DNA from 3 places in the Aerococcus urinae genome. Region 2 is predicted to be linked to each of the others. Evidence: riboswitches for the same ligand, from Rfam matches in the RefSeq annotation. Region 2 holds a riboswitch; each other region holds the start of a gene.

Region 1 (5,579 bases), 320 kb from region 2:
TATATTGTATTTATTTTATTTGCTCTGCTTATCTTCCGCTTAGGCTACTTACAGGTTGTTAATGGTCAAGCCTTCCAAGAACTGGTCCATATGACTGAAAAGAATATGTCTGAAGAAAGTGTTCCTAGAGGTTATATTGTGGACCGTAACCATAAGATGTTGGTGGATAACGAGGGACTCCAAGCCATTAATTACACCCGAGGCCCCAATGTCACGGGGGAAGATATGGCCAAGACTGCCCGGAAATTAGCCAGTTTTATTCATTTGGATACTGGGGAAGTCACAGAGCGAGACCGAAAGGATTATTGGATTGCCAGCAATCAAGACCGCTTAAATGAGCGGATGTCAGAAGAAGACTTGCGGCTAAGGGATAGTGAACTGTACGAGAAGCAATTATCCTATGTCTCTGAAGAGGATATCAATTTTTCTGGGGATGATCTCGAAGCGGTTCTGATTTATAAGCGCATGAATGGGGCCTACGCCCTCACACCAACCTTGATTAAAAACAAGGATGTCTCCAATGAAGAAATTGCCCTGGTCAGTGAGCATAGTAATGAAATGCCTGGGGTCAATACCACCATGGATTGGCGTAGAGAATATCCACAAAAAGACTTACTCCGCTCAGTAATCGGTAGCGTGACTTCTGAAGAAGAGGGACTGCCGAGTGATAAGGCTGAATACTACCTGGCCCAAGGTTATGCCCGCAATGACCGGGTCGGTAAGTCTTACTTGGAAGCCATGCATGAAGATACCCTGCATGGTGCCAAGACCAAGTACGAAACTGAAATTAACCAAAGAGGCGAGGTCGTGAGAACCGACAAGGCTTATCCTGGCTCGATGGGCAATACCGTTCAACTGACCATTGATACTGATTTTCAAAAGAAAATTGAAGAAATTTTGGAGGGCTACCTGCACGGCTCAAGTACCGGTAAAAATAATTCCATCTATGTGGTAGCCAGTGACCCTAATAATGGGGAGATCCTGGCCATGGCTGGTAAATACCGGAACGAACATGGCGAAATCATTGACGATGCCCTGGGAACCATTAATTCATCCTTTACCATGGGATCTACCGTCAAAGGAGCCACAGTTGGGGCCGGTTACCATTATGGCGTTTTAAAACCGGGGCAAGAAAATATCTTTATTGACCAACCGCTTTACTTTACTGGGACACCAAGGAAGGCTTCCTGGTGGGCAGCCCACAATACTAGCCCCGTTCCTATTAATGATGTCATGGCTCTGGCAAGGTCTTCCAATGTCTATATGATCCGGACTGCCATGGCTATCGGGGGCTTACCCAATTATGAAGCAGGGATGTCCTTGGCTGGTTTAGATCCAGAAACGGGTAATAAGTTGCGTAATTTTTACCATCAATTTGGTTTAGGAAGCTCGACCGGCATTGACCTACAAAATGAAGTGACTGGTCTGGAAGGTGAAGGGGGTAACCCTGGTAACTATATTGACTTGGCTTTTGGTCAATATGATACCTATACGCCTATGCAATTGAACCAATATGTCGCAACTATCGCTAACGGTGGTAAACGCTATGCCAGCCATGTGCTTAAACAAGTGCTCAGAGAAAATGGTGAGCATGAGTCTGACACCCCTCAAGTGGTGTATCAAAACCAACCTAAATTGTTGAATGCCGTACAGTTAAGTCCAGAAGAACTGGGACGAATTCAACAAGGTTTCTGGTCAGCAGCCAACCATCCGCAAGGTCTCTCATATAATGAATTTAGAGGCTTCCCGGTGACTATTGCTGCTAAAACTGGTACGGCGGAAACAGGGACCGAAGGGATAATTAACTCAACCTTTGTTTCTTACGCGCCTTACGAACAACCTAAGATTGCCTTATCGGTAGTCATTCCAGAAATCAGTGCTTCGGCCTTTGATAAGACAGCAGAGGTTGTTGGTCACAAGGTCTTAGATGCCTATTACCATAAAAAATAATTCCAGGGCATTTTTATAAAAAGTTTGAAAAGCACTGAGAACTATGGTAGACTTTTAAGGTATGATTAAAAATCTATGATAAATTATTGATCTGATGGAGGGAAAATAATGCGTATTAACATTCTTTTAGAAAATACGGAACTTAAGGGCGAACGCATTTACTTAACAGAAAAAAATCGTCGTAACAACCCTGACCGTATTGAATTAAAAAAATATAGTCCAAAATTACGTAAAGTATGCTTATTTAGAGAAGTTAAAAAATAGAAATATTTCTATTGCTAAAAAGAGAATGTACCGATAGTCTTCAGACTATCACTCGATTTGCTGATATTCGTTGGAAGTTCTTATTCAGTTAAGGCTGAGATTGCTTTTAGAATGACATTTTCTTTTTAGACATTGATATAGTGAAAAGGGGCTGGAAAACTTTCCAGCCTCTTTTTAAAAAATTTCTAATCGAAATAGCTTGCAAAAGTCTGACCTGAGCTAGTTGAATTAACTAGGGAAGGCATCGAAAGTCTATCGCACATAATTCCTTCAATGAATATCAGGGCTTTTCTACTTTTAGCACACTTTCCTCCTTACAAGTCATTTTTTATGAAATCATTAAAAAAAGCCATACATATTGATGCTATGTAAGCGCTATGATAAAATTTATGTGAATTGAGATTCGGGGTGCCGGATGGCTGAGAATATACCCGTAGAACCTGATCAAGTTATTGCGTAGGGAAATCTATTCAACGGGAGAAGGCTACTGTCATCTTGAACTCAAGAGGATAGTGGCCTTTTTATGTTGTAGGAGGGAAAAATGAAAAAGATTATTAAACATTTTATAGAGCATCCCGAAGAAAAAGAAAATTTTAATGATATGGCTCTACTTTTATTTGAATATTTATATAAACATAATCAAGATTATCAGCAATTCTGTCAAAGAAGAGCTGTAGGGATAAGACAAGTACGTCATTGGAAGGACATCCCGGCAGTGTCAACCGACGCCTTTAAAAATGCATTTCTGAGTGCAACACCACATGAACAATGTTCGCGTATATTTATGACAAGCGGGACGACGACAGGAATCAGTGGAAAACACTATCATAAAGATCTAGAAATTTATGATTTGTCTGCCTTGTTAGGTTTCAAGCAGTATGTCACTGATAAATCTTTACCTACGGCAATTCTTTTTCCTAATGAAGAAGAGATGCCTAATTCTTCACTGGCTCACTATTTAGAAATATTGAAGGCTAATGGTCAGCCGGATTCCATGCATTTTATCACTGAGAAAGGCCTAGAAGTCGCTGCTTTAAAAGAATGGCTAATGGCGCATCAAAAGCAACCAGTAATTATTTTAGGAGCTAGCTATAGTTTCGTCCACTTGTTTGAAGCCTTAAGCCAAGGAGAAGTGCTTCCGATCCATCCGGATAGTCTATTATTTGATACTGGGGGGTTCAAAAATTTCTCTAAGGTTTATCAGCTAGATACTTTTTATCAAAAGCTACTTTCGGTTTTTCCGGTAAGAACAAATCCGGTGAATATGTATGGTATGACAGAATTATCCACAGAATATTATACCCAGTTTGCTTTTGATAAAGTGCTATTAAAACGAGGGCCGCATTGGATAAAATATAAAATCATTGACCCCGCGACGGGTCTAGAGGTTGAGCAAGGGAAACCAGGTTTACTCGTTCATATTGATTTAGCAAATATTAATTCTGTCCCTGCTATTCAAACAGGAGACTTAGCCATTGACCATGGATGTGGTTTTGAGTTATTGGGACGGGTAAAAAATGGAGAGCCTAAGGGCTGCTCGATAGCAGCTAAAGATTGGTTAGAGGGTCACCATGATTAATATAAACTGTGGCTATTTGCCGCCTATAGTAAATGATCTTGCTATTGAAAACCGTGAACTGATATTTGATTCAATTCGTATCCAAGTCCCAGCTCCTAATGTTGAACAGTTAAAAATAATGATAGAACGCATGAAAAACGATAGCTCTGAAATTAGTTTAACAGAGATCATAGCTGCTATAGATAAGGCGATCCTTTGTTTATTAGATCGCCAGAATTCCCTTAGAAAGAAATATGAAAAAATACTTCCTATTATTACCGGCTATGATTCAGAAATTCTACGCTTAGCTCTGACTAAATTTTTATTGAATTTTAGGAAACATGAACTCAGGCGCTGGCTAGCTGAAAATTTTGAAAATCCTAATATTTTAGAAGAATTTGTGCCCAGAATGCATGGGGGATATAGTCGCGCTTTTGCTCCACAAATGTGTGCGCATATATGGGCAGGGAATGTGCCTGCCTTACCATTATGGAGTTTAGTCGCTAATTTATTAGTGAAAGGAAAGCTGATTGGAAAAGTATCTTCTAGTGAACCGAGTTTTATTGGCTTATTTTGTCAATTGCTGATTCGAATTGAGCCTAAATTGGCTAATAAATTAGCCATCCTTTCCTGGCAGGGAGGAGATGAGGAGCGTGAACAAACCTTGATTGACTCGTCTGATTGTGTTCTTGCTTATGGAAATAATCAAACCATGGCAGCTATTCAAGCCAAGCTATCACCAGCAAGTCACTTTATTAGCTTTGGGAATAAATTGAGTTTTGGCGTGATTCATCATCAAGTATTAAATGCTGAAAAGGTAAATCATATCGTCCATGAAGCAGCTAAAGCGGTAGTTTATTATGATCAACAAGGATGCTATTCCCCTCAGATTTATTTTGTGGAAGGAGGAGGTCAAGTTTCTCCCAGAGAATTTGCCCTTATGTTAGCAGGAGAATTAAGAGCTTATGAAAAGCGTTATCCACTCAGAAAGTTATCGCTCGAAGAAGCTTACTTACGATCTCAGTGGCGCGAAAAAATCGAATGGCAGGGAGGGTGTGAGATCTTCCCAGCTCACCCTGAGAATTGGCTAGTGACTTATAGCCAAGCATTGACTTTTAGCCCTTCGCCATTGTCTCGCGTGATACAAGTGATTGCTGTAGATCAATGGGAGGATATTGATAATTTACTAGTGAATAAATTATCCATTTTACAGAGCGTAGGGGTAGCAGCTCCTACAGAAAGTTTATTTAAAATGGCTAACCATTGGGGAAAATTAGGGGTTACTCGCGTAACGAGTCTATCTGCGATGATGCAAGTGCATCCAGCTTGGAATTCTGATGGTTATTCCCTACTAAGAGAATTGGTTCGAATAGTAGATATTGACTCAGCTTCTCTTAGAGATTCTGAACGCTGGAATTCCTATAGAGATTAGAAAATGAAGGAGTGAGTAATTTGCTGGCTGGAAAAGTTGTTTTCATTAGTGGATCAAGTCGAGGAATTGGGGCTGCAATAGCAAAAGGATTTGCCAAAGCAGGCGCTAATGTCGTCATTAATTATCGCAAAAGTGAAGAACAAGCAAGAGCGGTGGCAGAATATTGTACCTCTCAAGGCGTTCAAGCTCTTCTCGCTAAGGGAGATGTTACAAAACAAGAAGGGGTTCATCAAGTTGTTAAAAAAGTATTAGATAATTTCGGTCGTCTTGACGTTTTAGTAAATAATGTCTTTTCTCCTTTTCAATTCGATGCCGAGAAAAGGAAGAAAGTTTGGCAGCTTTCTTGGGAAGACTATCAAAGGCAGCTGGAAGGGG
Region 2 (5,579 bases):
AAAGTGACTGGCGCCGTGGGATTGATTTAAATGACTTAAAAGCCTTTCTAGAAGACGACCACGATTTTCAGGTGGCAACTTTCGTCCATTGTGAAACCCCCACTGGCATCACTAATGATATTCATGGCATCGGTCAAATCTTAAATAGCTATGATATTCTCTCTATAGTCGATTCAGTTTCCGCAATTGGCGGCGAATATATTAACTTTGACCAAGCTAAAGTGGATGTCTTACTTGGTGGTAGTCAAAAATGCTTTTCCGCTCCTGTAGGCTTGGCTAGTGTCACCCTTTCTAAACGCGCTATCGAGCATATGGAAAATCGACATTCCCCTATCCCTAGCTTTTACGCCAATTTCCAATCTTATCTCAGCTTTGACGACCCGCATTTCGACTTTCCTTATACAATGAATGAACAGGCCATTTACGCCATGGATGTAGCTATTCAACAAGCGATTGACAGTGATTTTGCCAACAAGCATCAAAAATGGGCTGAAGCTACCCGACAATTATTTAAAGAGGCCGGTTTTGAACTATATGCTAAAGACCATGCCTCAAATACATTAACCAGTGTTTTACTCCCTGAAGCAGTTGCAAGCCTGGATGTGATGAAATTAGTAAGGGACGAAGGTATTTTAATTACTAAAGGCGACGGTCCCCAAGGCGAAGGGCTGCTGCGAATTGCCCATATGGGAAGTAATATGGAAGTCAAATATTTCCAAAAAATGTACCACGCCCTAGACAAAGCCTTTCATCATTTAGGTATAAAATACCAAGGAGAACTCGAAGAAAAGTTTATGTTAAGTGACATTGCTAAAAAATATTAAAAAAACGGAGATTCACTTTTTATGGATCTCCGTTTTTTATTACATTATGTTATTAACTCTTCCCTAGCTTAACTTTTAAAGAATTACGGGAAAACCACTTGAACTAAGAACATATAAGACAGGGTTCCGCCAGCGATACTCATTAAAGAGCGGTGGGTCTTAGCCTGAAGCAGGATTGTCACAACGATAGCAATCAGCTCAGGCAAAGCATAGGGATAAGCCAAGAGGGGGCTTGATTGTAGGGAATAAACCACTAAGAGGCTGATGGCAGCGGCAGGAAGCACCTTACCTAAATAAGTGACAAAGCGAGGAGGAACTTGGTTTTTCGAAAAAACCACAAAGACAATAAAACGGGTTAAGGCAGTTCCCAAGGCCAATAGAATGACAGTTATTAACTGTTGGTTAAAGCTCATCTTTCTTCCTCCTCACGCAAAAAGACAAAAAAGAATATGGCAATAATAATTAACATTGCTGGAATCAAGAAGCTGTTGGGCCCAACAATCAATAAACAAATTATTCCAGTGGCTAGAGCAATAATTTGTGGTCTATGGTTAGCACTTTGCTGCCATTGGTCGACAAAAATACTTATAAATAATGCCGTTAAAATAAACTCAATTCCTCTTAAGCTGAAACTGATAAAATTCCCTAAGAAAATCCCCAGAACTGTTCCAACAATCCAGTAAAGCTGGTCGAGTAAACTGATCAAAAAGTAGACCCAAGACTTATCAATATGATCGGGAACATTAACCGAAGCTGTCAGCGAGAAAGTTTCATCAGACAAAGCAAAAATGCTATAGTATTTTTTCCACCCTAGGGACTGATAACTTTCTAACAGGGTAATGCCATAAAACATGTGTCTCGCATTCACCATAACAGCTAGCATAAAAGCGGCAAAGGGATCATAGGCTCCCAACAAGACATTAATACCGGCAAATTGAATCGAGCCCCCATAAATAATTAGGCTCATTAAGAGGGTTAATAAGGGGTGAATGCCTGAACTTGTCGCTAATAAACCAAAAGATAGTGACAAGAATAAGTACCCCATCATAATCGGGATGGTTTTGGGGAAGGCAAACTTAAGCGCTTCTTTCATTTCCAGACCTCTTTTCTATATTAATTGATTCTATCTTACAGGATAATATAGTTATAAGAGAAAATAAATCACAGATAACTTATCCAGTCATGATCTTTTTCAATCAGTCCTGATAGCTTTAGCTTATTTAGCCAATAAGAAAAAACTGGGACAAATTCCCAGTTCACATTATTAAGTAGAAATATATAGTTAAGAATAGACCTCTTCTTTTAAAACAGCTATATTAGGATAGTTTCTCAATTGGCCCTTATAGTCTAGACCATAACCGACCACAAACTTATCCGGAATTTCAAAGCCGATCCAATCTGCTTGAAAATCCTTTTTGCGTCGACTCGGTTTATCCAATAAAGAAACAGTTTTTATGGAAGCTGCCTGGCGGGATTTTAAGACCTTATACAGATAGCTTAAGGTTCTCCCGGTATCTACGATATCTTCAACAAATAATATATGACGCCCTTTTGCAGGGACCGATAAATCCTTTATTATTTTTACTTCGCCACTGGATTCAAAGGCATCGCCGTAACTAGAAACATCCATAAAGTCAATTTCAAGAAGGATATCCATTTGTTTCATTAAATCAGCCATAAAGGGCATGCCCCCCTTTAAGACACAAACCAGTAAAGGATTCTTATCCTGATACTCTTGGGCAATATCCTTGGCTAATTCTTCGATACGTTTTAATAATTCCGCTTGGGGAATAAGTATTTCTTCCATTAAATTATCCATTAAAAAAGCTCCTAATTCTCTAATCTCTTATTCACTCTTGTGATCTTATAATAACAGATAAAAGTTAAAGGCGCAGAAAAAGTTGAGTACTTTAGCTTTAACTGTGGCTAATTTAAGCCTTTTTCTTAGAAGAATCATAAACATTGATCCCTAGGCGTTTTTGCATTTTATAAAGCAAACCGGTTTGACGTAAGGTGACTAAGAAGAAATAAGCTAAGACACCACCAATAATTGTGGCAACTAGAAAACTAGGCACATAGAAGAGCCAAGTAATCCCTGTTTTTCCCAATAGAAGTGCCATTACTGGATAGGAAGCAATGGCCCCGATTATCCCTGTGCCGATAATTTCACCAAGCACACAAGCAAGGATAGAGCCATTAAAGAGACGATATAGTATTCCCGAAAGCACAGCACCAAAAACTTGGCCAGTGAGCGCTAACGGAGGTACCGAAAAAAGACTCATCCGGATAATTGCAGTCAGAATTGCATTTAACAAACTATACCAAGGGCCCAATAAAACCGAACAAACCACATTAACAAAGTGGGCGGTAGGGGCAAAGCCCTCTACTCGAAAGATCGGAGAAATAACCACCCCAATGGCCACAAACATTGCTACCGTTACTAAAATCAATGGACTTGATTTCCTATTCATAAAATTCCCTCCTAAAAGATAAAGGAGAGCACAAAAAAAGACTACCTACGCAAGCATTACCTTGATCAGGTTAAAGGGTCGATATAAATCCTCTCAGCCGTGGCTCCCCTAATTAATAGTATTTTACTTACTCATCATATGTCATAAATAAAAATTAAACAAGCCTTTTCAACTATTTTTTAAAAGCGACTCAATAAAGGCATTTCTTAAAACGATTGTCTTTTATTGCTAGGGCTTTTTAATGTTCTGGTGCATGGTAAATATAAATGCTCTCATCATAAATCCCCATACGGGTAAAAGTCTGATGGGTAATAATAGAAATCGCCAAAGGCACTACTACGTAGGTAAGGCAGAGAACTAGAATATTAACCAATGCATTACCATCCATAAAGTAATAGGCGTTGATTGGTCCGGATAAACCAGTGATACCAAAGCCCGCTGATTCTGTTGTCCCCTGAATATTAAATAAATAACCAAAGAAACCAACTACCCCTGCATTAATCACAATAGGCAAGGTCATTTTTAGGTTTTGTAAGTAATTGGCCATAAATAATTTTGGCCCAGCAAATAATAATGAAAAAGTAATCCCATTACTGTTAACTCGTGAAGAGGCATAGAGAAATGTAAATACAACAGCTACAATCCCTAAGTTAGCTGCACCAGCCGCTAGACCACTAATGGATACCGCGTAAGCGATAGCAACACTGGATAGAGGCGTAACGATGATAATGGCAAAGGCAATAGCGATTAATATTGCCATAATTAATGGTTGGATCTTTGTAAGATGAGCAATCCCCTGGCCTAAAAGTAAAGTCAGTTGACTAACCAGAGGTAGGATTAAGCGACCGATAAAACCAGGTAAAATTCCACCCAATAAAGGAAGAATCACAATATTGAGACTTTGCCAGCGATTGTTATAAAGTTTAATGAAAATAGCAGCAATAAATACGGTAATAATCGTGTTTATTAAGTCTCCTGTTCCCTTGAGCGCCCAAGCGCCATCAACTAAGCGAGCTGCCCCACTTCCTAAAAACGCAGCTCCTGCCATAGCAGCAATCTCCATGCCTTTCATATTTAATTGCAAGGCAGCAAAGAGTCCCACTAAAAAGGGAACAGCAAATTGAAAGGCCTGGATTGAGCCGGCAAAGTCAGCCAAAATTCCGGGTGAACTGAGCCAAGATCGGGTCAAAGCGCCCAGTATAGCACTAGGAATTAAACCAATAACAATACCAGTTGACGCCCCATTTAAAACTTGGTTAAAAATATCCTTAATTTTTAAATTCTGCATTAATTAACCTTCTTTCTTTAAAGTATTTTTAACATCTTATCATGAAAACATGATAAAATCTTGAAATTTTCAACAAATGCCTGAATATATAAAAAGATTATTTATTTTTATATTATTAGTTAACATTAAAAAGGCAGCTCTGGGCTGCCCTAATTCACATGCTACAGTTCTTATAGATATAGGCCAATACTTCTTACATAAGAAAGCGATACGCTAGGTCACCCGACTGGTCTCTTTTACAAGGATTTTTAAGCTACCTGGTCGTTTGCGGCAGGTCAGACCTTTTAACATTGCTTTGACTTTCTTCTCTTCTTGACCTCTTCTAAATTCCTCTAGTCTGGCTATTTATCTTTCATTTGTTCTAAATAATTTTATTCACTATCCTTTTAAACGCGCCTTCAATTCCTCACTGTCCATTCCCAAGGCAGCAGCCATTTCATCGTTTACCTTAATGACCATGTCCTTAGACATTTCTACTGGAATGTCCGCAGGTTTTTTATCTCCTTTAAGGATATCAACAGCCATATTTCCAGTTTGTTGACCTAATTTATAGTAGTCTACCCCATAGGCACATAGAGACCCTTCGATAGCGGCATCGAAAGCGGCTACTGACGGCGTCTTAGTTTCCATTAGGACCTTTCCAATGGTTTGAATGGTATTAGCAATGGTGTTATCTGTTGGAAGGTAGATGCCATCAACTTTTTCAGCTAAGATTTTAGTCGCTTGTTGCACATCGTTAGTTGACGTCACTGTCATACTTTCGACTTTTAAGCCCTTGGACTCAATATATTCCTTGGCTTGTTCATATTGAACTTGCGCGTTCATTTCACTTGAATTATACAAGATACCAATTGTTTTTATACTTGGATCAGCCTTTAATAATAAATTAACCACATCTCCAACAGGGGTCAAGTTACTCGTGCCGGTCATATTTTTACCTGGTTTTTCCTTACTTTCAACTAATTTAGCGCCGACAGGATCAGTAACTGCTGTAAA
Region 3 (5,579 bases), 850 kb from region 2:
CATCGATAAATTGTGGAATATCTACTTTTTGTTCTTTTCCTTTAGCCATTGTTCTTCCTAACCTTTCGTTTATTTTTAATGACTTTCATCTTTATGGCTATTATGTTAAATTATTCACAATTAAAAAGCAAGTTATTTTTTGTTTTTCTTTTTACCCACAACCGCTTACAATTACTGAAACATTAGTAACTTAACCTTGTAATCGCTTACAAGATTTAAAAGAATATTTTTATATTTTAATTAAAAAGAGAAAATATGTGTTTATTTTCACAATGTTAGATAAAGATATCCTTTTTTAAAAACAGATAGACCCTTTTCTAAATATAAAAAAAAGGCCATGACAAGCTATCATGACCCTTATCGGTGTACAGATACTCTTCCCTTAGTGGTTCTAGCCTGGAAGGGTTTAAAGACTAAAAACTATTGGCTAAGGGAAGCTAAAGCAAATTAATGGTCACTAGGGTAATAAGTCAAGAGGCCAAAGCCATGGTTCAAGGGCCCACTCCCCTGACCTAGATCTAATTGATCTTTAAGAGCTAGGCTGAGATAAGTTTTGGCCCGGGCGATGGCAGTGACTAAGTCATCACCCTTGGCTAGGTTGCTGGCAATGGCACTGGATAGCGTACAGCCGGTGCCATGGGTATTGGGGTTATCGACCCGGTCGCCTTGGAACCAGTGGACTTCGCCAACAGGAGTCACCAGGACATCGTTAGCATCATTAACCCGGTGCCCACCCTTACAGAGGACCGCGACTTGGTAGGTCTGGCTAATTTTTTTAGCGGCCGCTTCCATATCCTTTGCCGAATGGATTTCTTGTCCCGCTAAGACCTGGCTTTCAGGAATATTGGGCGTAATTAAGCTGGCTAGGGGAAATACCTGGTCTGCTAAGACTTGAACTGCTTGGTCTTGGATCAAGTTCGATCCACTAGTGGCTACCATAACGGGGTCTACCACAATGTTTTTAGCTTGGTAGTTTTTGAGGGCCTTAGCAATTTCTTCCACTAAGTCCACCTGGGAAACCATGCCAATCTTGACAGCAGCCGGGGGAATATCCTCAAAGACCGCTTGGAGTTGGCTAGCCAAGGCCTCTGGACTGAGGTCATAGACCCCGGTCACACCCCTAGTATTTTGGGCGGTCACTGAAGTAATAGCACTCATGCCAAAGACTCCATTGGCCTGCATGGTCTTGAGGTCCGCTTGAATACCCGCTCCCCCACTGGAATCTGAGCCGGCAATGGTGAGGACGGCTTGGAGCTTAAAAAGCTTTTCAGCAGCTTTACGGATGGCTTGAGTCGCTTGGTAGGGGGCTTCCGCCTTAAATAAGGCGGAAATCAGAGCCACCCCAGCCAGACCCTGGTCACGTAAATTAGCCATATTATCTAAATTAATCCCGCCAATGCCTACGATAGGAATATTGACCCCTTGGGCAATCGCTCTCAGGGTAGTCAGACTAGTTCCTTGGGCATTGGCCTTAGACTGGGTCGGATAGAGGGCGCCAACTCCCAAATAGTCTGCACCAGCTGCTTGGGCTTTTAGGGCGGCCTCCAAACTCTTAGCCGAAGCCCCGATGATCTTATCAGGACCTAGCAGTTGTCTAGCCTGGTCGACTGGCAGGTCATCTGCTCCGACGTGGAGGCCATCAGCATCCACCGCCAAGGCCAGCTCATAGTCATCATCAATAATAAAGGGGACACCTGCATCTTGGCAGAGCGCTTTGATTGTTTTGGTCAGATCCAGCTTTTCCTCCTGGTCTTTAAAGGGATGGTCCTTCAGACGTAATTGTAAGATCGTGGCCCCGCCCGTTAAGACCTCCTTGACTTGCCGGATTAATTCATCATGGTCAAAGCGGTCGGGGGTAATAGCATAGACCAATAAATCATTTTTATTGAATGGCATACTTGGCTCTCCTTTCTAATTCTTTGGCCTCTAATAAGAAGACCTGGTCAATGACTCGGTTGGAATAAGTAGCATTGCCCTCATAAGGCTGGAGCACTTGGGCAGCGATTTCTCCCGCCACCCCATAGCTAACCATGGCCGCCGTCGTCAGGTAAAAAAGATCTTCTCCCGGATTACCAGCTAAAAAGCTGGCTAAGACGCCGCTTAACTGGCAACCTGATCCCGTATAAGAAGCCATCCAGGGGTGACCATTTTCAATGACTGCCAGCCGTTCGCCATCAGTTACTAAGTCAATCGGGCCTGACATGGCTAGGATAATCCCTTTTTCTAGGGCATAAGCTTTAAAGGCCGGGGCAAAATCAGCCAGGTTAGCCAAGGTCACCTCGTCTCCAGGCCCCAAGTCGACCCCTGATCCTTGGCTTCTTTCAAAGAGGAGGCTACGAATTTCCGAAGCATTCCCCTTTACCGCAGTCACTAGACCTTGGTCAATCAGATCTTGGCAGAGCTTTAATTTAGACGGCATAGCTGCAACTCCCACTGGGTCTAAGACCACGGGATGCTGATCATTTTTCGCTGTGGCAGCGAGGTCTAATAATTCCTGGTTAGGCCTAGGGCTAGCGGCATTTATGAGCAAGAGGTCAGCCGTCTTGACCACATCCTGACTATTAGGTAGGTTATCGGTCATTACGGGACGCCCGCCACTGGCTAGGATCACATTGGCTACATCATGGATGGTGACATAATTATTCAAGACTTGGACCAGCGGGGCCTTGGCCTTGATCTGCTGACTATATTTGGCAAAGGGAATGGTTGTTTTTTTAGGCATTTACTCATCTCTCTTATTCTGTTCAGACTGCATATTTTACCTGCAGGTCTTTTATTTCTAGACAGAAAAAAAGTCCTGCAAAGTATACTCCACTGATTGTACTTTGCAGGACTTCTTATCGTTAGGCTTTACCAAAGCTTGGCTATACCGTACAACGATATTTGAATTCTCACATCCCTACGCAAGTTTTAACTTTCTCAGGTTCAAAGAGTCCAGGTTTCCACCTATCTCAGCAAAAGCACCTCTTGTGAGTACTTTCTAACTATAGCAGAAACCGCTTACCTATTCAAGGCTGACCACTTAGGCCCCCTTTAAAAGCTAAGATAAATAAAAAACTCCAGCCCAGGGAGCCGGAGTTGATTGAGGAGTCTGGGACAAAAGTCTCACACTCTTTTGAAACGTGTTCCAAAAGTCAGCCCTGACGTCCACTTCACGAACTATGTGCGATAGGCTTTCGCCTATCTTCCATAGTTTGTTCCAGTGGTTCAGGGCTCCTTTGACTTTTGTCACACTCTTTTGAAACGTGTTCCAAGCGCAGAGCAAGCGTCCGCTTCAGAAAAAGGCGCTAAATTCTCTTTGAGAATTTAAACGCCTTTTTCTTCCAGCGGTCTTGCTCTTTGACGCGATTGTCACACTCTTTTTCTATCTTAGTACCAACCGTTAGCGTTCCAGAATGCTAGAGCGTTGTCCCATGAACCGTAACGACCGGCTACGTATTGGTCAGCCACACGTTCTTGGTTAGCTGGGGAGTAGTCACCATTTAAGTAAGAAGCGCTTAATTGGTAACGTCCGATGTATTGGCCGTTAGTTGCTGAGTATGAACCACCAGATTCACGTTGAGCAATGATTTCTTTAGCGGATGAAGAAGAACCAGTGTAAGCGCTTTGTGCTGGAGCTGGTGCAGGTGCAGGTGCTGGAGCAGCAGCTGGTGCAGCTTGAACAGTTGCAGGTGCTTGGTAGGTTTGACCAGCAGTTTCATCGACGGTGTAAACTTGAGCTGCTTGACCTTGTTTTTCTACTTCAACTTCATTAACCTTACCTGATTGGTCAGATTTGAAGGTTAATTTAGTTCCTGGGAAGATTAAGTTAGCATTTTCGATGTTGTTGATTTCAGCTAGTTCTTTGGTGTTCACGTCTGCTGCTTGAGCAATAGCGTTTAAGGTGTCACCAGATTTAATGACATAAACTTTTTCGTTGTCATCTAATTTTTGGAAGTCAGCTTTGATTTCTTCAACTGAACGTGCTTGCCATTCAGCTGCGTGTGCTTCAGTCGTTTCCCCAGCAGCAAAACTTACTAAGGCTGATAAAGCGATTGAGGTACCTACTAAAACTTTCTTCATATTCATGTGTAATAAAAATCCTTTCTTATGTGCAAAGTTCATTCTTTTTTCTATTTAATATGATTAAGCATCTTAATCATTCAGATTCATTTTTATCTCTCAACGAGGTCTTTCCCTCGTCGACATGAAATATACTATCATGGCTTCCAGACGAAGAAAAGGGATTTTCTGACTTGTTAAGGCCCTTTAATTACTTTGACATTTTAAAAGGATTTTCTGAAACATTTCTGTCGCCTTGTAACCTTGCTGTAACAAAAGTCAAGACCAAGCTTTATTTATTGGTTTTAGACATCAAGGATTTCTGCCTCAGGAGGTCCAGTCCTATTCGCTAACTTTCAGATGTTTGAGGGACAAATCTAAGATTCCAGCCGAATGGGTAATGGCCCCACTAGAGATATAGTCAATGGCTAGGTCCTTATAATCTGTGACATTATCCCAGGTAAAGTTTCCTGAAGCTTCTATAATCGCTTGACCGTTAATGATTGCAATGGCTTCCTCCATGGTGTCATGGTCCATATTATCGAGCATAATAATATCGGCTCCCGCTTCCACTGCCGCTCTGACCATGTCCAAATCCTCGACTTCAATTTCAATCTTCTTCACAAAAGGAGCATAGGCCTTAGCCGCTTGGATGGCTGCTTTGACCCCACCGGCTGCAGCAACATGGTTATCCTTGAGCATAATTTGATCAGAGAGTGAGTAACGGTGGTTATAACCGCCCCCTACCCGGACTGCATATTTTTCCAAGGGACGGTAGGCTGGGGTAGTTTTACGGGTATCCAATAGCTTAATGCCACTGCCTTCCAAGGCATCTACAAAACGACGGGTAGCCGTAGCAATCCCACTCATTCTCTGAAGGAAGTTGAGGGCAATCCGTTCGCCACTTAAGAGGGTATTGACGGAGGCCTTGATCACCATCAGAGTCTCTTGGTTCGCCACCCGGTCACCATCTCGAACCCAGCTCTCAAATTGAACCTCAGGATCCAAATGGAAGAAAACCCGCTGGAAGAGATCCAAACCACAAATCACTCCCGCTTCCTTAGCCAAGAGCTCCACCTGGGCCGCTTGCCCTTGATAAATGGCATTGGTCGACAGGTCCTCATAAGGAATATCTTCCTTAAAGGCTAGGGTAATTAATTCATCAATAATATCTTGGTTCAGATTTCTAAAATTAGACACTTGTTTTGGATTAGCCATCACTAACCGCCTCCTCATTCTTTCTATCCTGATTCTCTGACTAGCCACTTTCACTAGCCAAAGAAGGCTGACTTTCCTGAGCCTAAAAAGCCCAAAAAAGCTGATACTGTTTTTACCTATCATACCATAAGCCAAGGCAGCAAAAACCCCTAGTCTTATACGGAAAGTGATCGTTTTAGACAGACTTGACAAAAATAAGGGCTAAGCTTATGATAATTTTTAAATTTTTATCATTATTTGGTTTTATATCGATTATATTAGGACTCATTCTTCAAGGAGGATTACAATGAAAGAAAGTATTTCGGTTAGCAAAAAAAATA

Evidence for each region. Region 2 has a riboswitch for thiamine pyrophosphate ahead of thiW (energy coupling factor transporter S component ThiW). Riboswitches for the same ligand answer to the same signal wherever they lie in the genome.
Region 1: it holds a riboswitch for thiamine pyrophosphate, as region 2 does, so the genes downstream of both, AWM73_RS02430 (LuxE/PaaK family acyltransferase) here and thiW (energy coupling factor transporter S component ThiW) in region 2, are expected to answer to the same signal.
Region 3: it holds a riboswitch for thiamine pyrophosphate, as region 2 does, so the genes downstream of both, AWM73_RS00160 (hydroxyethylthiazole kinase) here and thiW (energy coupling factor transporter S component ThiW) in region 2, are expected to answer to the same signal.

The regions. Positions count from the first base shown of each region.
Region 1 is NZ_CP014161.1:551,375-556,953, forward strand. Features, by position in the region: gene AWM73_RS02420 (penicillin-binding transpeptidase domain-containing protein) at 1-1,950, shown strand, start outside; gene rpmG (50S ribosomal protein L33) at 2,059-2,214, shown strand; TPP riboswitch at 2,609-2,694, shown strand; gene AWM73_RS02430 (LuxE/PaaK family acyltransferase) at 2,756-3,793, shown strand; gene AWM73_RS02435 (acyl-CoA reductase) at 3,786-5,204, shown strand; gene AWM73_RS02440 (SDR family oxidoreductase) at 5,225-5,579, shown strand, end outside.
Region 2 is NZ_CP014161.1:868,317-873,895, reverse strand. Features, by position in the region: gene AWM73_RS04075 (pyridoxal-phosphate-dependent aminotransferase family protein) at 1-824, shown strand, start outside; gene AWM73_RS04070 (branched-chain amino acid transporter permease) at 908-1,237, opposite strand; gene AWM73_RS04065 (AzlC family ABC transporter permease) at 1,234-1,917, opposite strand; gene hpt (hypoxanthine phosphoribosyltransferase) at 2,107-2,643, opposite strand; gene thiW (energy coupling factor transporter S component ThiW) at 2,756-3,295, opposite strand; TPP riboswitch at 3,321-3,415, opposite strand; gene AWM73_RS04050 (PTS transporter subunit IIC) at 3,534-4,583, opposite strand; gene AWM73_RS04045 (ABC transporter substrate-binding protein) at 4,962-5,579, opposite strand, start outside.
Region 3 is NZ_CP014161.1:22,631-28,209, reverse strand. Features, by position in the region: gene adhE (bifunctional acetaldehyde-CoA/alcohol dehydrogenase) at 1-49, opposite strand, end outside; gene thiD (bifunctional hydroxymethylpyrimidine kinase/phosphomethylpyrimidine kinase) at 448-1,896, opposite strand; gene AWM73_RS00160 (hydroxyethylthiazole kinase) at 1,883-2,722, opposite strand; TPP riboswitch at 2,880-2,978, opposite strand; gene apf (aggregation-promoting factor) at 3,370-4,068, opposite strand; gene nadC (carboxylating nicotinate-nucleotide diphosphorylase) at 4,384-5,259, opposite strand; gene AWM73_RS00145 (hypothetical protein) at 5,546-5,579, shown strand, end outside.